One region of the Halomonas sp. NYA30 genome, then DNA from elsewhere that is predicted to be linked to it. Evidence: predicted binding sites of a transcription regulator. Region 1 holds the regulator's gene; the other holds the start of a gene.
What was found. Region 1 encodes sigma-54, which starts transcription at its own class of promoters, with help from an activator protein. Its sites were predicted from a motif close to TGGCACNNNNNTTGCTNT; they were not measured.
Positions count from the first base shown of each region.

Region 2: speB (agmatinase) is a predicted target of sigma-54. The motif match lies at 1,304-1,321, and genes of this name have one in related genera.

Region 1 is NZ_OZ334477.1:1,790,214-1,797,735, reverse strand. It holds gene ACWI0H_RS08160 (KpsF/GutQ family sugar-phosphate isomerase) at 209-1,195, shown strand; gene ACWI0H_RS08155 (KdsC family phosphatase) at 1,259-1,801, shown strand; gene lptC (LPS export ABC transporter periplasmic protein LptC) at 1,801-2,370, shown strand; gene lptA (lipopolysaccharide transport periplasmic protein LptA) at 2,382-2,873, shown strand; gene lptB (LPS export ABC transporter ATP-binding protein) at 2,885-3,634, shown strand; gene ACWI0H_RS08135 (RNA polymerase factor sigma-54) at 3,758-5,173, shown strand; gene hpf (ribosome hibernation-promoting factor, HPF/YfiA family) at 5,272-5,580, shown strand; gene ACWI0H_RS08125 (PTS sugar transporter subunit IIA) at 5,585-6,055, shown strand; gene rapZ (RNase adapter RapZ) at 6,145-7,077, shown strand; gene ACWI0H_RS08115 (HPr family phosphocarrier protein) at 7,123-7,392, shown strand; gene pmbA (metalloprotease PmbA) at 7,396-7,522, opposite strand, start outside.
Region 2 is NZ_OZ334477.1:3,959,950-3,967,471, reverse strand. It holds gene ACWI0H_RS18405 (sigma-54 interaction domain-containing protein) at 1-1,180, opposite strand, end outside; gene speB (agmatinase) at 1,401-2,351, shown strand; gene ACWI0H_RS18395 (YjiH family protein) at 2,489-3,871, shown strand; gene ACWI0H_RS18390 (5-guanidino-2-oxopentanoate decarboxylase) at 3,882-5,525, shown strand; gene ACWI0H_RS18385 (aldehyde dehydrogenase family protein) at 5,535-6,980, shown strand; gene ACWI0H_RS18380 (hydroxymethylglutaryl-CoA lyase) at 6,994-7,522, opposite strand, start outside.

The sequences.
Region 1 (7,522 bases):
AACGCTACAAAACACGACGGCCTGCTTGAGCATTTCTGCTGGTCTACCCATTTATTGATAGCGCATCGTTAGCAGGCCGCCTTATCGTCAAATCGCATCCGGGCTAACGTCTCCAACTACTATCTCAACGACTGCCTATAAAGGGTGCCAAGATGTTATTCTTGGTGGTTACTACTTTTTATATGTTCAATGATTAAGAGAAAACGCTATGCGCCAGCCTCTCGCTCCACCCAGCCTACTACGCGAAAGTGCATTGCGTACGCTGCAAATTGAGCAGGCAGCCATTGGCGGCCTTCAAGCCAAGCTAGATGAAAATTTTGACCGTGCCTGCGAGCTAATTCTCGCCTGCCAAGGCCGCGTGGTAGTGACCGGCATGGGAAAATCGGGGCATATCGCTGGCAAATTGGCGGCTACACTTGCCAGCACGGGCACGCCAGCTTTTTTCGTTCATCCTGGTGAAGCCAGCCACGGCGATTTAGGCATGATCACCCGTTCCGATGTGGTATTGGCGTTGTCCAACTCGGGGGAAACCGCCGAAGTCACTGCGCTCTTACCGCTGCTTAAACGCCTGGGTACGCCGCTAGTCAGTATGACAGGGCGCCCCGATTCCACGCTGGCCAAACACGCTGATGCGCACCTGAACAGCGGCGTAGAGCGTGAGGCATGCCCGCTCGACTTGGCCCCCACCAGCTCCACAACGGCAGCGCTCGCTCTGGGCGACGCCCTGGCTGTGGCGCTGCTGGAGGCGCGTGGCTTTACCGCTGAAGATTTTGCCCTCTCCCACCCTGGCGGCAGTTTAGGCAAACGCTTGTTACTGCGCGTTAGAGATCTAATGCACGACGGTGCGCGCCTGCCCCAAGTCCCCCTGGGGAGCCCGTTGCGCGACGCGTTATTGGAAATTACTCGTCAAGGGCTAGGCTTTACCTGCGTGGTAGATAGCGATGGCCGCCTAGCCGGGGTATACACTGACGGTGACCTTCGACGCACGCTCGACCAGTTTCACAACCTGCGTGATGTCATCGTTGACGATGTAATGACCCGGCCGGGCAAGCGCATCGGCCCCGATATCCTGGCGGCGGAAGCGGTCCGCATCATGGAAGAGAGCCGCATTACGGCGCTAGCAGTAGTTGATGAACAACAGCGCCCTATCGGGGCGCTGCATATGCATGACCTGCTTGCCAGCGGCGTTATTTAAGTCAGCGGCGTCATTCAGCAACGTTACCGACCCGCTTTACGAATTTAATGATATGGAGGTTCTATGACCTTACCCAATGCGCTACTTGATCGACTCCGCCGCGTGCGCCTATTAGCGTTGGATGTTGACGGCGTACTGACCGACGGCCGCCTCTACTTCCAGGCTGACGGCATCGAAATAAAAGCATTTCATACTCAGGATGGTCATGGGCTGAAGCTTCTCAAGCGAGTGGGCATACATGTAGCGCTAGTGACGGGCCGCGACTCTCCCATGGTGAGCCAGCGCGCCGCATCGCTGGGTATCGACCTGATCCACCAAGGCTGTGAAGACAAGCTTGCTACCCTGCGCGGGCTTTGCCAGCGTCTCGATATAGAGCTAGAGCAGGTGGCCTACTGTGGCGACGACCTGCCTGACTTGGCCGCTATTAAGCGTTGCGGTGTCGGCATTACCGTCCCTAATGCGCCAGATTACATACATACCCACGCCGACTGGACCACGGAACGACTAGGTGGGCACGGCGCAGTACGTGAAATCTGTGACACACTGCTTGAATCTCAAGGGCACTGGGGGGCGGTGCTAGACACTTATCTTCACGGTCGCACCTAATGGTGAAGCAGGTAAAAGTACGCGTATGGTTAGCCGGGTTGGTCGTAGCCCTGGGGGCACTACTGGTGTGGCTTGACCCACGGGGGCCTCAAGACACAGCTATAGATCCTGAAGCACAGGCCCAGGAGCCAGGCCACGTGCTGGAAAACGCAGAGATCACTCTTTTCGGTGAAAATGGTAGCGTATTACAGGCGCTTAAAACCCCACGCCTGATCCATACGCCGCAGCGTAGTGAAACCTGGACAGAAGAGCCAGAAGCTATCTTATACGACAGCGAAAACCGCCAGTGGCTGGCTAGCGCCGATGTAGGCACGCTTAACACGTCCACTCAGGTCTTGCTGATGTCAGGCTCCGCTCGCCTGATCGCACCGGATGAAGGTTGGCAGTTAGATACTGAGTTATTGCACTATGACGGGCTAAACCAGCATGCGTGGAGTGAAACACCGGTAGTGCTACAACAGCCGCCCCAGCAAATGAACGCGTCGCGCATGGACGTCTGGCTTAACGAAAGCCAAGTGCGCTTAACTGACAATGTGCGTGGCACGCACCCTCCGGCCACGCAGCGCTAACAGGATTTGCCATGAAATCACTGCTATATACCGCCCTTTTTGCCCTTGCGTTACCGCTCTCGGCACTGGCCCAAAACAGCCAAGCCCCGATAGAAGTTGAAGCCGACCGCTTAGACCTTGACCAGCGAGCGGGGACCGCTGTCTATACAGGCAATGTCGATATTCGCCAAGGCGGAATGCAATTACGTGGCGAGCGAGTAGAAATCGAACGCAACGAGGCAGGCGAGCTCTCCCGCGCGACCTCCACCGGTGAGCGCGCCTACTTACGTCATCAAGCTGAAGGGCAAGAAGGCCCTACAGAAGGGTGGGCAAGGCGCATTATTTATCACGTCGCTGAACGCCGCGTTGAGCTAATCGACCAAGCCGAATTAACGCAACAAGAAGACACCTTCACCGGCGGTCGCCTTGAGTATTTTATTGACCGTGAAGTGATTCAGGCGCGCTCTGACGTTGACGGCAGCGAAACCCAGCGCATACGCATGACGCTTCAGCCCGAACAATAGGGAGCCAAGCCTTGGCAACTACAGAAACTGCGCCAATCAAAACCCTATATGCCCATCACTTGGCCAAAAGCTATAAGCGACGCCGAGTTGTTAAAGACATCAATTTAGAGATCTCCCAAGGCAGCGTTGTGGGCTTGCTCGGCCCCAACGGTGCAGGCAAAACCACCTCTTTTTATATGATTGTGGGGCTGGTGAAATCCGATGCTGGCAAAGTGGGTATCGACGATGTAGATCTAACCCGCGCCCCAATGCATGAACGCGCTGCGGCGGGTATCGGCTACCTACCGCAAGAAGCGTCTATTTTTCGTAAATTATCGGTTGCCGATAATATTATGGCGATACTCGAAACGCGCAAAGAGCTCAGCCGTAGCGACCGCGAGCAGCGCCTGGAAGCGCTACTTGAAGATTTTCACATTACCCATATTCGCGACAACCTGGGCATGAGCCTTTCAGGCGGTGAACGCAGGCGTGTGGAGATTGCTCGCTCACTGGCGACAGAACCCGCATTCATTCTGCTGGACGAGCCCTTTGCTGGCGTAGACCCCATTTCGGTGGGCGAGATCAAAACCATTATTCGGGCATTAAAGCAGCGCCACATCGGCGTACTGATTACCGACCACAACGTTCGCGAAACCCTGGATATTTGTGATATCGCCTACATCGTGGGCGATGGTCAAATCATCGCCAGCGGCTCTCCAGCCTCGATACTCACTAACCAGAAAGTGAGGGAGGTTTATCTAGGCGCTGATTTCCGCCTCTAGCCTATTTTTCACTTCTAATTAGCGCTCTACAACAACTTTACTACCAATGGCATGCTTATTGCACTTGCACCGGAGACCTACTCACACTAGGGTGGAGCATTCTGATTAACGAGTGGTTCTCAGATGGTCATGAAAGCTTCTCTTCAACTGCGCATGGGCACACAGCTGACCATGACACCTCAGCTGCAGCAGGCCATTGCTCTGTTACAGCTATCAACGCTGGACTTACGTCAAGAAATTCAGCAGGCCCTAGATGCCAACCCCATGCTGGAACAAGAGGATGAATTTGGCGAACAGGCTGCCAGCGAGCCCAAAGAGGAAGAGTGGTCAGAGAGCATTCCCACCGAGCTCTCGGTAGATAGTGATTGGTCTGACACCTACCAAGATATGGGCAGTCACGGTGGCTCCAGCAGCGAAGGACCTGATTTTGAGCGCCAGGCTGCTGGCCAGAGTCTTCATGGGCACTTGCTGTGGCAGCTAGCCATGACTGATTTTGGCGCGCGAGAGCAACTTGTCGCAGAAAGTCTTATCGACGCGTTAGATGCTAATGGCTACTTAACTCAGCCGCTCAACGACATACGTGAAGGGCTTCGCGCCCAAGGTGTCGATGGGCTTAGCCAGCGCGAAGTAGAAACCATTCTGCTTAAGCTTCAGCAATTTGAGCCAACAGGAATATTCGCCCGCGACCTGCGGGAGTGCCTGATGCTGCAGCTGGCCACTCTTCCCGATGATACGCCGTTGCTGGTTCCTGCCCGCCGCTTAGTACGGCAGTTTCTGGAAGCGCTCGGCAAAGATGACATGCGCTTACTAAAACGCCGCCTGGGACTCGATGATGACCAGCTGGCTGATGTCATTCTCCTCATTCGTAGCCTTGATCCACGCCCGGGCAGCGCCTATGGCGATACCGATGATAGTTATGTAACGCCCGACCTGGTCGTACGCCATGACCACGAAGGCTGGCACTTAGAGCTCAATCCTGAGGCATTGCCAAGGCTTCGCATTCAGCCCGACTACGCAAGCTTAATAAAGCGTGCGGATAAAAGTCAGGACAATCAGTTTTTAAAAGAACACCTGCAGGAAGCACGCTGGCTGATCAAGAGCCTCTCTAGCCGCAACGATACGCTACTGCGCGTTGGCCGCGAGATTATCACCCGGCAAATTGGCTTTTTAGAACACGGCGAAGAAGCCATGAAGCCGCTCATATTGGCCGATATCGCCGAGGCCGTGGAAATGCACGAATCGACTATTTCCCGGGTAACCACTCAGAAATTTATTCATACGCCTCGCGGCGTATTTGAACTCAAATACTTTTTCTCAAGCCAAGTCAGCGGCCAGGATGGTGACAGCCATTCAAGCACCGCTATCCGCGCTCGGCTGAAGAAATTGGTTCAAGAGGAGCCGCCAGGCAAGCCGCTTTCTGATAGCCGCTTAGTCACGCTATTAGGGGAGGGGGGAATTCAAGTAGCGCGTCGAACGGTGGCTAAATACCGTGAAGCCATGGGCATTCCCTCCTCTAGCGAGCGACGTCGTTTGCGCTAGCACAAATCAACGTTTTAGGGAAACTCTCGACAAGGGCTTTGCAACGCGGCAAAAAGGGTTACAATCGAAGTACAGTCCGATGGATAAGGAGTACGTCAATGCAAGTTAATATCACTGGTCATCACGTAGAACTGACTGACGCCTTGCGTGACTATGTCAACGAAAAGCTTGAACGTGTAGAGCGCCATTACGACAACATAACCACGGTGCAAGTCACCTTATCTGTGGAGAAAGAGCGCCAGCAGGCCGCCTGTACACTGCACGCAGCAGGTGCTGATTTACATGCGGAAGCCCTAGACAGTGATATGTACGCCGCTATTGACGCATTAGCGGACAAAATTGATCGGCAACTCGTTAAACATAAGGAAAAAGCACAAGCTCGCGCCCAAGGCGCAGGCGTGCGTTAATTCAATGACGTTGGAAACCATACTCCCCCCGGAACGTGTTCTCTTTGACGTACCCGGGGGCAGCAAAAAAAGGGTGCTGGAATTTTTCAGCACCTTTATTGCCCAAAATATCCCCAGTCTGGACAGCCAAGAAGTGTTTAGCCGTTTAATTGGCCGTGAGCGCTTAGGCAGTACCGGGATTGGTAACGGCGTGGCTATTCCCCATGCGCGTAGTCCTCACTGCTCGGCCCCAATTGCTGGTTTTTTAAAACTCGCAGAAGCGATTGATTTTGATGCTATCGACGGCGACCCGGTGGATCTGGTGTTTGTATTGCTAGTGCCAGAAGAGGCTGATGACACACATCTCTCTCTGCTCGGCCAGGTAGCGACCATCATGAACGATGCGGATACGCGTCAGAAACTGCGTAAAGCAGGCAGCCAGCGCGAACTACTTGAGTTGCTTACCGCTAAAATTCGTGAGCAAATAACTTCCTGAAAGCCTAAACCTGCCAAGCGGTACTCAACGGCAGGTTGATTTGCGCTCACCACCCTTAACGCAGCTTGATCAAAGCAAAGAGAGACTCTATGCAACTTGTGATCATTAGCGGCCGCTCTGGGTCAGGTAAATCTATCGCCTTACAAGCGCTTGAAGATCTTGGCTACTATGCGATTGATAACCTCCCTGCCATGTTGCTGGGGTCGTTGGTGGACGAATTACGCGACCAGGGCGACCGCGCCCATTTGGCGGTCAGTATTGATGCCCGTAACTTGCCTGGCGCCCTGGCACGACTGCCCTCTTTATTAGAGGATTTGCGGCAACGTAAAATTGATTTTCAAGTGATCTATCTGACCACTGATGCGCGCATCTTACTTGAGCGTTACTCCGCAACACGGCGGCGTCACCCGCTGACGCGCGATAGCGAAATGACGCTTGAAGAGGCTATCAATAAAGAAGAAGAAACGCTGCTCGACATTCGTGATCTAGCCGATTTATTGATCGATACCTCGCGGCTATCAGTTCACGATTTGCGTCGTCGCATTACCGACCAAGTCGCCCATCAGCGGCGCGACAAGCTCACGCTGACGCTTGAGTCGTTTGGTTATAAGCGCGGTGTGCCGTTGGATGCTGATTTGGTTTTCGACGTGCGCTGCCTGCCAAACCCATATTGGGACCCAACGCTACGCCAATTCACAGGCCGCGATGCGAACATAGTGGCCTTCTTAAGCGGTTATCCCATCGTAGACGCCATGACTAACGATATTCAGGCTTGGCTTGAGCGCTGGCTGCCCGCTTACCAAGATAGCCAGCGTAGCTACATGACTATCGCGATTGGCTGCACCGGTGGGCAACACCGCTCGGTCTATATGGTCGAACAGCTAGCAGAGCGATTAGTACACAGTATGGGCGAAATTCAATTACGTCATCGCGAGTTAGGCTTGCAGTACACATTAAATGAACAGCTAGCTGCTCCGCCCGCCAGCACATCCCAAACCGACGAGCAGCAAGCAACGTCTTAAGCGCTTCTATCCATTAATGACACCACTCGGCGAAAAGGAACCAGGGTGCCAGAAAGAATTCTCACACTTACCAATCAACGCGGCCTGCATGCACGCGCGGCGACCAAACTGGTAAAATGCGGCCAACAGTTCACGGCGACAATACGTGTTCAAAAACAGCAACAGGTCGCTGACGCCGCCAACATCATGTCACTGCTGATGCTCGCGGCCCCTTGCGGTACCGAGCTAACCATCAACGCTGAAGGCGATGACGCCGAACAGGCGCTTGATGCTATTCAAGCGCTGTTCGATGCTCGTTTTGAGGAAGATCAGTAGCTTTTAATCTCCCGCTACGGTCATGGCATCAATTAACCAACTACCCGTGTGAACACTGCCACGGGTATCGGTGTCATCGCCAATCCCCACTAACCCGGCAAACATCCGCTCCAGGTTCCCGGCAATCGTA
Region 2 (7,522 bases), 2.2 Mb from region 1:
GCACCTCAATCTGATCCGTGGGGCTGGAAAGCCACGCCCGTTCCAGCCAGTTCTCCAGCTCACGCACGTTGCCCAGCCATTCGCTGCCCATCAGGGTCGACCAAACGCGGGTGTCGAGAATTTTCTGCCGCCCATAGCGCTGGTTGAGCCGGTTTAAACACGCTTCGACAAGGTCTGGGATATCTTCCCGGCGGTCGCGAAGGGGCGGCAGGGTGACCGGGATCACATTGAGACGGTAGTAAAGGTCTAACCGAAACTGCCCAGCCTCAACCTGTTTAGCCAAGTCTTGGTTAGTGGCCACGACCAAACGAAAATTGACTTTGCGAGAGCGGGTGTCACCCAGCCGAGTCAGGCTGCCATCCTGAATGACCTTTAACAGTTTGGTTTGCATTAGCAGCGGCAGTTCGCCTATTTCATCCAAAAACAGCGTTCCGCCCTCGGCCTGCTCCAGTAGTCCCGCCTTACCTTGCCGCGCCGCGCCGCTAAAAGCGCCGGGCTGATAGCCAAACATCTCGGACTCAAACAAATTCTCAGGAATGGCCGCGCAGTTAACGTCAATAAACGGCCCGTCACAGCGCTGGCTCCAGCGATGCAGCTGTTTGGCAAAGGCGGTTTTACCCACACCCGATTCACCCAACATCAAAACATTGGCATCTGAAGGGGCGACCCGCTTGAGCAGTAGCGCAATTTCACGCATGACGCTGCTGCGCACCTGCAGGTTATCCAGGGCGTCATCCAGCGCCTGCTCCTCCGCATCCGGGGCGGCTTGGCTGCGCTTTAAGTGTTCGCTAAAGCGTTTTTGTAGCAGCGCGTATTCGTCCTGCAATAGCTGCAAGTCGGTTAAATCCCGCGAGCGGCTGATAATACGCTCTAGCTTGCCATTGACGAATACAGGGTAGGCTTCGGCGATAACCCGGCGGCCTGTTCCGGTGACCTGCATTAACTGAGCCGGCCTTCGGGTACGCATTACTTCCATGGTGATCGACGGCTTCAGTACACCGGCAGCCTGCAACTGCTGAACACTACTGGAAAGTAGTTCTTCTCGTGATACCCCGTAAACCGCTTCGGCTCCAGGACTAATATCCAACACTTGCCCCTCGCCACTGACGATAAAGAAGTGATCGTTAGCGGTCTCCACTATGGTTTGCAGGACGCGTTGGTCTATTTCACTCACTGCCATCGACTCCCTTCAAACAATTCATTATTGAATCTTTGATTCAATAATGAATTGATTAAGCGTCAAATTGATTCATTTTTGCATCATTTGGCTGGTAATCCCACCGCTTTATAGGGATCTACGACTTGGCATGATCTGTGCAACGCCTATAGGAGATAGCTAATGCTGAAAGTCAGGAAAGTTGCATAGGCTAAATCGTCACAACAAATCCAAGGAGATGTGTATGTCGGAGTTCAACCAGCCGCTGGGCGGCAACACCATGCCGCGCTTTGCAGGCCCCGCCACCATGATGCGCCTGCCTACCCAAGACACCGCTGAAGGTTTAGATGCGGCGTTTATCGGCATTCCCATGGATATCGGTACCTCGAACCGCCCCGGTACGCGCCTCGGGCCGCGCCAGATCCGCGATGAGTCGCGCATGCTGCGCCCCTACAATATGGCAACCCGCGCCGCGCCGTTTGAAAGCCTCCAGGTAGCCGATATCGGCGACGTACCGATTAATACGTTCCACCTGCCGAAAAGCGTCGACATCATCACGGCCTTTTACGACGACGTGTTAAAGCATGACTGCATTCCGCTGACCCTGGGCGGCGAGCACACGTTGACGCTGCCAATTCTACGCGCCATGGCCAAAAAGCATGGCCCGGTGGGATTGATTCATATCGATGCCCATGCCGATGTAAACGAGCATATGTTCGGCGAGCCAATTGCCCACGGCACGCCATTTCGTCGTGCTCAGGAAGAGGGCTTGTTGGCCCACGGTAAGGTCGTGCAAATCGGCCTGCGTGGTACGGGTTACGCCGCTGAGGATTTCGACTGGTGCCGCGATCAAGGTTTCCGCGTTGTTCCCGCCGAGGAGTGTTGGTACCGCTCGCTAGCGCCGTTGATGCAGGAAGTGCGCGAACAGATGGGCGATATCCCTGTATACATCAGTTTCGATATTGATGGTTTGGATCCCTCCGTTGCTCCCGGCACCGGCACGGTCGAGATGGGGGGCCTAACGTCTGCTCAGGGGTTGGAAATTGTCCGTGGCGCCTTGGGCCTGAACATTGTCGGCTGTGATCTGGTGGAGGTATCCCCGCCTTATGACCCCAGCGGCAACACCGCACTGATGGGCGCCACGCTGCTGTATGAAATGCTCTGCGTCCTGCCGGGCGTGAAGCGCGGCGATTAAGCCACTGTTAAGACAGTTTTGATTTAAAAAGCGCCGATCTAACAAGGCGCTAATAAAAGACATATGGCAGGAAGGTCTGCTTCCTGCCACGACGCCGCTAGCCCACCTCTAATAATCACTTCCAATAGGTGAACCCTATGTCGAATAGTAACGTTAAGACCGCAACGCCGACCTCGTCGGGGCCGATCCCCCAGGCGCATTTACTGAAGTTTATAGTGCCTTCTTTAATTGGGGTTTTGCTGTTCCTCGTCCCTTTTCAATTTGGCGATACCATCAATATTGGTATGGGCCTTATGGCGGAGGGGTTGCAAACGCTATTAGGCTCAGCGCTGCCAGCTATCGCGGTAGTCGTGCTTTGTCTGTCAGTGGTAGTCACTGTTTATGCCAAGCTAGCTAACCCTGGCTGGGCCAAAAAAGGCATGTTGCACGAGATGTTCCATGTTGGGCCGCTGTGGTTGGCAATGCGTGCTTTAGGCGCTCTGTTTGCGGTGATGACCTATTTCCAGTTTGGGCCTGAATTCGTTACTGCCTCCTTTACCGGTGGCGTCATGCTCAATGATCTTGCGCCGGTGCTCTTAACCTTCTTCTTCTTTGCCGCGCTGTTGCTACCGTTTCTGGTCGAGTTTGGCTTTATGGAGTTTATCGGCAGCATGGTACGCAAGCCGTTCCGGATAATTTTTAACTTGCCGGGACGCAGCGCCATTGATGCCACTGCCTCATGGATGGGGTCGGGTACCGTGGGTGTGCTCATTACCACGCAGCAGTATGAGCAGGGCTATTACAATGGCCGCGAAGCCTCCGTCATTGCTACCAACTTCTCTGTGGTATCTATTGCCTTTGCGCTGTTAGTGACGAGCTTCGTCGATATTAACCATCTGTTTGTGCAGTTTTACACGACGGTCGTAGTGGCAGGGTTAATCGCTGCGGTCATTGTGCCGCGCATCCCACCGCTATCGCGCAAGTCCAATGATTACTATGAGCCGGTCGGCTGTCAGTTAAACGAAGAACGTACCGAAAAGGTCGGCCTGTTCCGCTATAGCTTGATTCAAGCCACCAATCGCGCCGCTGGCGCTCCCGGCCCTCGCGAGCTAGCACGTTTGGCGCTGCTCAACGTGATGGATATTTTCCTAGGTTTACTACCATTGGTGTTTGCCATTGGCACGGTGGCGCTCATTCTGGCGGAGTTTACCCCGCTGTTTACGTGGCTCTCTTACCCGATGGTACCGGTGCTGGAACTGCTGCGTATTCCAGAGGCAGAAGCGGCAGCGCCCGCAACGCTGGTTGGCTTTGCCGATATGTTCCTACCAGCGGTATTAGCGACCAATATTGAAAGCGAGCTCACTCGCTTTGTGATCGCCTGTCTCTCCCTGACCCAGCTGATTTACATGTCTGAAATAGGCGCGCTGCTGCTCAAGTCGAAAATCCCCATCAAACTCTGGGAGCTGGTGGCCATCTTTCTACTGCGTACCGCGATTACGCTGCCGATCATCGCCTTTATGGCCCACACGTTTTTCTTCTAAGGGGACTGTAATGAGCGTTGAAGAAGCACGTAAACAACCCGCCATGACCTGTGCAGAGCTACTCATTCGGCTGCTGCGGGAGACTTACGGGGTGAGCGCCCTGTTCGGCATCCCCGGCGTGCATACGATAGAGCTTTATCGTGGTCTGGAAGGCAGCGATGTGCAGCATATAACCCCGCGCCATGAGCAGGGCGCCGGGTTTATGGCCGACGGCTATGCCCGCGCAAGCGGGAAGCCTGGCGTGTGCCTGATTATCACCGGCCCAGGCATGACCAACATTGCCACCGCCATGGGCCAAGCCCTGGCGGACTCCATTCCCATGCTGGTGATCTCCAGCGTGAATCGCCGCGATACTTTGGGCTTAGGCCAAGGGCGGCTGCACGAACTGCCCAGTCAACAGCAGATGATCAGCGGCGTGGCGCGGTTTAGCCACACGCTGCTGGATGCCAATACACTGCCTGAAGTACTGGCCCGCGCCTTTGCCGTTTTCAACGGCGCGCGCCCAGGCCCGGTGCATATTGAAATCCCTATCGATCTGTTCAATGCACCGGTACACATACCGGCTAGCTGGCAAGCGCCAACGCTATACCGCGCGGCACCTGACCCAGAAGGCTTGGCCGAGGCTGCACGCTTACTAAAAGCAGCGAAGCAGCCCCTGGTGCTATTGGGCGGCGGCTGCGTTTCAGCGCCGGAAGCAGCGCGAGCATTGGTAGAAAAACTCGATGCCCCGACGGTAACGACGATTAATGCCAAAGGGCTGCTAGGCCGCGACCACCCGCTGGATTTGGGCGCCAATGCCGCACTGCCCGCGGTTCGTGAACTAGCCGCCAACGCCGATGTGATTCTGGCGATAGGTACCGAGTTGGGTGAGACCGATTATGACGTCGTTTTTGATGACGGCTTTCACCTCAACGGGACGCTGATTCGTATCGATCTTGATCCTGAGCAGTTGGTGCGTAACCAGCGTACTACGCTGGGTTTGGTGGGTGATGCCGGGCGTAGCTTGGAGCTTCTGCTAACGCATTTCTCGGCGCCGCTGAAGCGCCAGGGTGGTGAACGAACCGCCGCTGCGCTGAACGCGCTGGGTTTGGCAGACGATCCCGCGTTTAGCGATTTTATCCCGCTCTATGCCACGCTTGCCGAGCATCTGCCTGAGGCTATTCTGGTAGGCGATTCCACCGCGCCGGTGTACGCCGGAAACCACCTTGTTAGCCAGCCTGCACCACGTCGCTACTTCAATGCCTCGACCGGTTACGGCACCTTGGGTTACGGGTTACCCGCGGCATTGGGAGCACAGCTGGCCCAGCCTGATTTGCCAGTGGTGGCGCTGGTGGGAGACGGTGGGGTGATGTTCACGCTGTCGGAAATCGCCACTGCCGTCGAAGCCCGCCTGCCAGTCGTCATCGTTTTGTGGCACAACGCCGGTTACGAAGAGATCCGGCGCTATATGGATGCCAACGGCGTCGCGCGCTTAGGGGTGGATATTCAGGCGCCTAACTTTCTCACCTTGGCCGAAGGCTTTGGTTGCCCCGGCATGCTGGTAGAGAGCCCTGCCGAACTTGCCAACGCGCTCGATAACCGCGAGCCCAACGGGCCGCTGCTGATCGAAATTGACGCCGCTGCCTGGCAGCGTGCGTGCGCATTTTCTGAATAGGATTCCATCATGCAGTTACTCAACCAGCAGTTCATCAACAACCAGTGGGTGCCCTCAAACGGCACGCGCCTGCTCGATGTAATGAACCCTTACCGTGAAGAGCGTATTGCCCAAGTAACTGCCGGGGATGCTGCCGATGTCGATGCGGCGGTACAAGCCGCCCAGCAGGCGCAGCCTGAGTGGCAGGCATTGGGTGGCGCCGCACGTGCAAAGTATTTGGAAGGCTTCGCCGATGCACTGGAAGCCCGCCGTGATTCGATTACCACCCTGTCGGCGACCAACAATGGCAAGCCGTTAGCGGAGGCGGAGATCGATCTAGAGGATGCCATTGCCTGCTACCGCTACTACGCCAAGCAGGCTAAAGCGTTGGATGCCCGTCAGGGTGAGTTAGTGAGTGTTGAAATGGAGGGTGTTGAAGCGCGCACCTATCACGACCCCGTGGGCGTGGTGGGGCTGATTGCGCCGTGGAATTTCCCCCTCGTCACCAGTGCCTGGAAGCTGGCACCCGCTTTGGCCGCTGGCTGTACCGCTGTGCTCAAACCCTCCGAAGTGACACCGCTCCCTGAGTTAGTGCTGGCAGAAATCGCTCTAGAGATTGGCCTGCCCGGGGGTGTGCTCAACTTGCTCAATGGTGACGGCGAGGGCATCGGTGCACCGCTCACCCACCATTCTGGTGTGGATAAAATCTCCTTTACCGGCAGTAATCGCGTGGGCGAAGCGGTCATGCAGGCAGCCAGCGCCCGCACCGCAAGCGTATCGCTGGAGCTAGGCGGCAAATCCCCCATTGTGGTGATGGAAGACGCCGACCCAGCCCAAGCCGCTGACTGGGTGATGGCGGGCATTTACTTCAATGCCGGACAAATCTGCTCAGCAACTTCGCGGCTATTAGTACACGAAGACGTCGCGGAAGCTCTCTATACCGCGCTTGGAGAGCGAATGGATGCGCTAACGCTAGGCGATCCGCTTGCCGAAGGCACCGACTTAGGCCCGCTGAGCAGTGCCAAACAGCGCGACGCCGTGCAACGCTATTTGGATCTGGCCGAACAGGAAAAACTGACAGTCGTGCGCGATGCGACGCACCGCACGCTGCCGACCCAGGGCTACTTCCTGGCGCCCACGCTTTACCGGGACGTGCCGCTCGAGAGCCGCCTGTGGAAAGAGGAGATTTTCGGCCCGGTGCTCTGCGCCCGCAGCGTGACAAGCGAAGCCGAGGCCATTCAGCTCGCCAACGACAGCAGCTTTGGCCTGGCAGCGACGGTCATCAGCGGCGACCCTGAGCGGGCAAAACGCATCGGCCGCCAGCTCAAGGCTGGCAGCATCTGGTACAACAGCGAGCAGTTGGTGCTACCCGAAACCGCCTGGGGCGGCTTCAAGCGCAGCGGCATTGGCCGTGAATTGGGCCCTTGGGGGTTAAGCGCCTATCTAGAAGTAAAGCATGTGATAGGCCCGAAATAGCGCCCGCTTAAGACTAGCGCTCAGGCATCGCATAACGCCGGGTCGATTTCCCGGCTTTGACCACCTGCCCCGGCACATCGTGGCCGATAAGGTCGGGGAGGGTGACGGCGATTTCCAACAGTGCATCCAGATCGACGCCGGTATCGACGCCCATGGATTCGAACATATGCACCAGATCCTCGGTGCATACGTTGCCCGTCGCACCTGGAGCAAAGGGGCAGCCGCCCAGCCCGCCTAATGAGGCATCGAAGCGGCTGATGCCCGCCTGCCAAGCCGCCAATGCATTGGCTAAGCCCATTCCGCGGGTGTTGTGGAAGTGCAGCGTGAACGGCGTTTGAGCCCAGCGATCAAGCACGGCTTTGCATAGCCGTTTGACTTGGGCAGGGTTGGCCATGCCGGTGGTGTCGCAGAGCGTGACGCCCTGAATGCCAAGGCCAATCAGCTTTTCAACCAGTTCCAGCACCCGCGCTTCAGGGACGTCGCCCTCAAAAGGGCAGCCAAAGGTCGTGGAAAGCGAGGCGTTGATAAACACACCGCTGCCT